DNA from 3 places in the Halomonas sp. 18071143 genome. Region 1 is predicted to be linked to each of the others. Evidence: predicted binding sites of a transcription regulator. Region 1 holds the regulator's gene; each other region holds the start of a gene.
What was found. Region 1 encodes LexA, which represses DNA repair genes until DNA is damaged. Its sites were predicted from a motif close to TACTGTNTANNTANACAGTA; they were not measured.
Positions count from the first base shown of each region.

Region 2: KVY02_RS14230 (LexA family protein) is a predicted target of LexA. The motif match lies at 1,265-1,284, and genes of this name have one in related genera.
Region 3: KVY02_RS11780 (LexA family protein) is a predicted target of LexA. The motif match lies at 836-855, and genes of this name have one in related genera.

Region 1 is NZ_CP078120.1:2,013,091-2,015,354, forward strand. It holds gene KVY02_RS09350 (TetR/AcrR family transcriptional regulator) at 1-545, opposite strand, end outside; gene lexA (transcriptional repressor LexA) at 770-1,447, shown strand; gene KVY02_RS09360 (energy-coupling factor ABC transporter permease) at 1,482-2,153, opposite strand; gene purU (formyltetrahydrofolate deformylase) at 2,177-2,264, opposite strand, start outside.
Region 2 is NZ_CP078120.1:3,026,391-3,028,654, forward strand. It holds gene ccmB (heme exporter protein CcmB) at 1-490, opposite strand, end outside; gene ccmA (cytochrome c biogenesis heme-transporting ATPase CcmA) at 504-1,124, opposite strand; gene KVY02_RS14230 (LexA family protein) at 1,385-1,804, shown strand; gene KVY02_RS14235 (IMPACT family protein) at 1,834-2,264, shown strand, end outside.
Region 3 is NZ_CP078120.1:2,522,250-2,524,513, reverse strand. It holds gene KVY02_RS11785 (Y-family DNA polymerase) at 1-373, opposite strand, end outside; gene KVY02_RS11780 (LexA family protein) at 370-813, opposite strand; gene KVY02_RS11775 (alpha/beta fold hydrolase) at 1,157-2,041, shown strand; gene KVY02_RS11770 (patatin-like phospholipase family protein) at 2,092-2,264, shown strand, end outside.

The sequences.
Region 1 (2,264 bases):
GCAGCAATATCACGCAGCGCATCCAGCCCCGATAGCGTAAAGATCACCGTGCCCAGCATGAAGTGTAGCCGCCAGAAGCGCTCTGCATCCGGCAGCTCGGGGGTCGCCCGGCGCACCAGCTCGGTGAAGCGCGTGAAAACATCGCCATACTGCTGCTGGATGTAGCGCCGCAAGTGCCCTTGCGCCTGGCTGTAGGCCAGACCCAGCAGCCGCATGAACACTTTCAGGCTGTGGCGCTCGGCAGGCACGGTCAGTACCGTGGTGGCCATGGTTTCCAGCAGCACTTCCAGTGGAATGGGCTGGCCTTCATAGCGCGCTTCCAGCTCATCCAGGGCGGTGTGGAAGCGCTCGGAGAACGGGTCCAGGTAGCGGGCAAACACCGCCTGTATCAGCGCTTTCTTCGACCCGAAGTGATAATTAACGGCGGCAAGGTTGACCCGCGCCTTGCTGGTGATATTGCGCAGTGACGTCTCGGCAAACCCCCGCTCTGCAAAGAGCACTTCTGCCGTATCCAAAATACGTGTGACCGTATCCGACTGGGCCATAGCGCCCTCCCAAAACAGGTGTTTAAAACATGACGGTTGCGTTGGCGAATAGTATGCCATTCTCCCTGATGGCTCAAACGATAATCCCCTGTGTACCGCAGGTTGCGCTACCTGGAACGTATTGCAACTCATCATGTACTGGACAGAGCAACATACTGTATACTTAAACACATACTGATTTTACGGACATGTAGCGACTGTCTTTTCACTGTTTGGAGTCTGATATGTCACGCCCACTCACCGCACGCCAGCAGCATGTATATGATTTTATCGTGAAGACCATGGGCGAGCTTGGCTACCCCCCTACCCGCGCCGAAATCGCCAAGGCGTTGGGCTTTCGCTCACCCAACGCCGCCGAAGAGCATCTGCGCGCCCTGGAGCGCAAAGGCGCCATCCGCATCATCCGCAATACGTCCCGGGGCATTCGCCTGCCCAACCAGGAACCGCTCGACGCCACCCCCCCGGCAGCCGAGCCTGCCAGCGCCGCCAACGATTCCACGCCCAACGGGCTGCCGGTGATTGGTGAAGTCGCTGCGGGCAGCCCCATTCTGGCAGCGGAGCATATCGACCGTTACTGCCCGCTGCCGGCAGAGTACTTCACCCCCAAGGCCGACTACCTGCTGCGGGTACGCGGCCTGTCGATGAAAGACGTGGGTATTCTGGAAGGCGACTTGCTGGCCGTGCATCGTACCGACCGCGTGCGTGACGGTCAGATCGTCGTCGCGCGCCTGGAAGACGAGGTCACGGTCAAGCGTTTTAAACGCCAGGGGCATCACGTCACGCTGCTCGCCGAGAACGAAGACTTCGCCCCCATCGAAATCGACCTGAGAACTCAACAGCTGGATATCGAAGGCGTCGGGGTAGGCGTCATCCGAGGCGGGAACGGCCAGGCCCTGGGCTAAAATACTGGGCCAGGGCACTGGACCAAGCCACCGCCTACTGCATATCGATGTAACGATGGTCGTTGAACGTGGCGACCCAGTGCGGGTGGTAGACCAACAGAATGCTCAGCAGCATGCCGGTGATGAAAGCTTCCGAGGGCATCAACAAGGGTAGAAAGCGGGCATACTCCTGAGCCAGGTAAATCGCTTCAGGATCGATGCCCGCCACCAGAATCAGCCCGACGGCCGCCAGCCCACCCCCTAGCGTCGCCAGCGCAGCACCGAAAAAACCGCAGGCAAACAGAAACACCATCAGGTTGTCCGGCAAGCGGCGATCCACGATACGCCATACCACCCCCGTGATCACGGCAGGCACCAGCCCCGTCACCAGCACGTTGGCCCCCAACAGTTCCCAGGCATTGCGCCCGATCAGCACCATCGCCACGTTGAGCAGCAGGTTGCTGATCAAGGCCAGGGGCACCTTGAACACCAGCGTCATCAGCACCGTAAACACCAGATGCAGAGTTAACCAATCGACCGCCTGGGCCCGCAGCTGCCACATCAGCATCACGGCCAGCGTCGCGGCCATCCAGCGATGCTGCAAACCGGTATCTTCCAGCAGCGGCTGCCAGGGGCGCTGCCACAGCACCCACCCCAGAGCACCTGCCGACACCAGCCAGGTAGCCAGCAGTGCCCAGGTGGCCAGCACGCTTTGTGCAAAGGACATGGCGCCCCTCCCCGGTGGGCGAGTTAGCTGAACACGACGGTCTTGTTACCGTGAATCAATACGCGGTCTTCCAGATGCCAGCGCAAGCCGCGGGCCAGCACGGCTTTTTCC
Region 2 (2,264 bases), 1.0 Mb from region 1:
TCAAGCTCGCGGTGCCCAGCGCCAACGACAGCGCCAGCACCCCGTAGCTGCCTGCTGGTAGCGACAGCATGATGCCCAACACCGGCGCCATGAGCGCTAGCGGCAGCCCGGTCAACAGCCAGTGCACGGCCACCTTGGCAAGCCCCAGCGCCGCCAGCGGCTGGGGGGCCAACAGCAGCTGCTCCAGGCTGCCGTCTTCGAAATCGCTGCGAAACAGACCATCCAGTGACAGCAGGGCCGCCAGCAACGCCGCTACCCACAGCAGTCCCGGCGCAATGCTGGCCAGCAAGACAGGGTCTGGCGAGATGCCAATGGGAAACAGCGTGATGACCAGTGCAAAAAACACCAGCGGGTTGAGCACCTCACCCTTGCGCCGCAACATCAGCGTCAGGTCGCGCTTGAGCGTGGCATGAATGGCCACTCCAAGCCCCCCCTGCGGGGTATGCAGGACCACCTCAGGGGCACTCGATAGAGCGTGTGAACGTTGCAACGCTGACTCCTTTTTACCCCAGCTGAATACGTCTCAGCACCGATGATTCGGTCAGTGCATGGTGGGTCGTCACCAGAACACAGCCGCCAGACTGAGCATGTGCGACCAGCTGCGCTTCCAACGCCATGACACCGTGGCGGTCAATCGCCGTGAAAGGCTCATCCAGGACCCATAGCGCGCGCGGCGTCAGCGTCAGCCTGGCCAGGGCAATACGCCGCTGCTGACCAGCGGAAAGCTGTCCTGCCGGGACATCTTCAAAGCCCGCCAGACCAACCTCGAACAGCGCTTGCTCACGCTGTTGATCGCTGCCCTTTTCGCCATTGAGCGCTTGATACCACGCCAAATTTTCCAATGGCGTGAGGCCCGCTTTAACGCCGGGGGCGTGCCCTAGATAGAGTAGGTTTGCGAGAAAATGTTCACGGGTCTGGTGCATGGGGGCACCGTTCCAGAATAGCTCGCCACGGTAGTCGGTCAGTTGGCCGGAGAGGATCTTCAACAACGTGGTTTTACCACTGCCGTTGGGGCCTTCGATACGGACGATCTCGCCGCCCTTGATGTCGAGGTCAAGTCCTTCAAATAGCCAACGATCATCGCGTTCACAGGCCAGTTGTCGGGCTTGCAGGCACAGGCTCAAGAGACTCTCCAGACGCATTAATTTTGGGTCGAACTCTACACGGAAAGGCGCTTTCTCGCCAGTCACGCTCTGCGGCCTGGGGTCGCAGCATGACACAGCTCAAGCCCTCGCCACAAAACCCACGCTTCAAACAGTACTAGCACTGTATGCAAAAACAGGATTATACTGTAACCACTGTATGGATAGACACCTCTTCAGCCACGCCTATCCATTCGCTCACTCGACCGCCTTGGCACAGGCGCTGCATGGGAGAACACACAATGACGATCTGCCTCGCCCCCCAGATAACGTCTCACGTACCTTCTCAACCGCTGCCACCGTCTAACGTGCGTCAGCGCCTTGCCTCTCCCCACCGCCAGGTAAACCAGGACGGTCAAGTGACCCGGCACAACACCTATGCCCTACGCATTCGCGGCGACCGCTTGCAGGCCAGCCAGCTCTTCGACGGTGATCTGCTCATCATTCATCGCCATCAGCACGACACCCAGCAGGAAACGGCCACCCTGACCATCAACGACCACCAGTTTCCCTTGAAGCATTTATCCATTACTCGCCTGGGGGTTCACTTGTGCCCGGAAGATGCAGCAATGCCCGCGCTATTCCTGCATAATGGTGATATCCAGGTGCTGGGCATGGTCATGGGCGTGGCGCACCACACCCGGCAGACTCGGCATCACTGATTCGTCCTTATGTTGGCGAGGAGCTCTGTTTGCGTTACCACATTCCTGACATCGCCCCCGAGGCGTGGCACTCTACCGAGATTGAAGTAGAGAAAAGTCAGTTTCTGACCTGGCTATGCCATGCCCCCAGCACCAGCGCCTTCGATGCCCTGCTCCAGGCCGCCAAAATCGCCCACCCCAATGCCAGCCACCACTGCACCGCCTTTATCGCTGGCCCACCGGGGGAGCAGACCCGCATTGGCTTTTCGGATGACGGCGAGCCCGGCGGCACGGCGGGTCGCCCCATGTTTCAGGCGCTGCAAGGTAGCCAGCTAGGGGAAGTGGGTTGCGTGGTCATTCGCTACTTTGGCGGTACCAAGCTGGGCACCGGTGGGTTGGCCAGAGCCTACGCCCAGGCCGTCAACGCGGCGCTGGAAACACTGCCTACCCGGGAGGTGATCGAGCGCGACAGCTACCGGTT
Region 3 (2,264 bases), 510 kb from region 1:
GGCGGCGTAGCGCCACGCCCATGGCCTGGCACTGGGCGTCATCGAAGCCATCCAGGTAAATGAACATCTCATCAATGGAGTAGGGGGCGACCTCTGGGCAGGCTTCACGCAGCAGCTGTGCCAACCGCGCCGACATGTCGCCGTACAGCTCGTAGTTGGAAGAGCACAAATGGATCTGGCCCCGACGCCGCAGCCCTTCCAGCTGGAACGCTGGCGTCCCCATGGCAATGCCCATGGCTTTCAGCTCGGCAGAGCGCGCAATCACGCAGCCATCGTTGTTGGACATGACGCCCACGGCCTTGCCTTCCAGCGTGGGCTGGAATACCCGCTCGCAGGAAACGTAAAAGTTGTTGGCATCCACCAGACCGATCATGGCAAATACTCATGAATGACGGCGCGCACTACCCCCCATAGCTGGCACTCGGCCTCTTCCAGCGGCAGCGGAGGGTAGTGCGGATGAGACGAGCACAAATGCGGCGTACCGCGATACAGCGCGTAGCGCTTGATCAACAGCTCCTGGTCGAACAGGGCGACTACGATGTGGCCCAGCCGAGGCGGCACGCTGCGGTCTACCACCAGCAGGTCGCCGTCGAAGATGCCCCACCCCTCCATGCTGTCGCCGCGGGCGGTCAGATAGAACGTCTGTGTCGGGTGCTTGATCAGCCGCGTGTTGAGATCCAGCGTGCGTGGCTCGTAATCCTGCGCGGGGGAAGGAAAGCCGCTAAAACCCGCGCGACCACTCAGCGAGGCAAACGGAAGAGGCAAGGGTGTTGACGGCAAGGCGGTCGCAACGGCAGTGGGTTGAGACGGCATCGTCGGGCTCCTCACGAATGAATAGTGTGTTTATATACAGCATTTATGGCCAGTATTCATTCATGCGGAAAAAAATGCAAGGTGCCGGGGCGAAGGTAAGGGTACGAGGAGGCTAACGGGCCAGCCAGAGGCCAACCACCAGCGCACTGATGACCGTGATCCAGAACACGAGATTGCGGGCGCGGGTGTCGCGACGAGGTTTCATCGGGTTGTCTCCAGCAGATAGGAAAGGGTGGCCCACCATGGGCCGCTCGAAATCAGCGCATAGGCTGTGCCAGGCATGGTAACGTTTGGTGCTCGAAGCGTCATCCGGCGCAGGGTTTTTTGTGAAGAGAGAGGGCTGATGAAAGGTTCCGAGTTTAGCGGCAGTACGCCGCTGTCGTTGGCCAATGGGCGCCTGGCGGCCCTGAGCTGGGGGCGCCACGATGCCCCAGTGTGGGTCGCCCTGCACGGCTGGCTGGATAACGCGGCGAGCTTCTCGCGGCTGGCCCCCTTGCTGGTAAAGCGACTCAACATTCGTATCGTTGCCCTCGATTTTCGCGGGCACGGCCACTCGGCCCATGCGCCCTTCGGCAGCGACTATGCGCTGTGGGACTACCTTCACGATGTGCTGGATGCCATGGAGGCGCTGGAGATCGAGCAGGCCACGTTGCTGGCGCACTCGATGGGGGCGGCAGTCTCCTGCCTGCTGGCAGCGGCGCTGCCCGAGCGTGTCGCACGGTTGGTGCTGCTGGATGGCCTGGGGGCACTGAATACGCCCGCAGAGGAGACGGCCAGCCAGCTGCGCAAGGGCCTCACCGCCCACCGCCGCGTCGCTTCGCGCACGCCCCGGTATGCGGATATCGAACAGGCCGTTGCCGCCCGGGTGGCAGGCGGCGTGACGCCGCTGGATGCTATCACGGCCAGGCCGCTGGTCGAGCGTAACACCCAGGCCACGGCGGATGGCAAGGTCGCCATGCGCACCGACAGCCGCCTGCTGAAGCCTTCCCTGGTCCGCCTGACGCCGCAGCAGGTGCTGGCCATACTGGCAGAGATTCAAGCCCCCGTGCTATTGATAGAAGGAGAGCGCGGTATTCTCGGTGAGCGCCAGTGGGCGGTGGCCGCTCGGCAGGCGGTTCCCCGCCTCACTCGCCATGTGCTGGCGGGGGGGCACCATCTTCATCTGGAGCCGCAGGCCGTAGCCCAGGTCGCCGAGGTGATTTGCTGTAGTCCCAGTGGTGAAGAGTAGAGCGGTGAAGAGAAGAATAGAGCGGTGAAAAATAAGAAGGAGGGTGTGCCGTGGTGAGTCTGTTGGCAGGGAGAGCGCTGGGTGAGGGAAACAAGGTGGCTCTGGTGCTGGGCAGCGGCGGGGCCAGAGGCTACGCGCATATCGGCGTGATCGAGGCGCTGGAAGCGCGGGGCTTCGAGATCATCTCGATAGCGGGCTGCTCCATGGGCGCGCTGATTGGCGG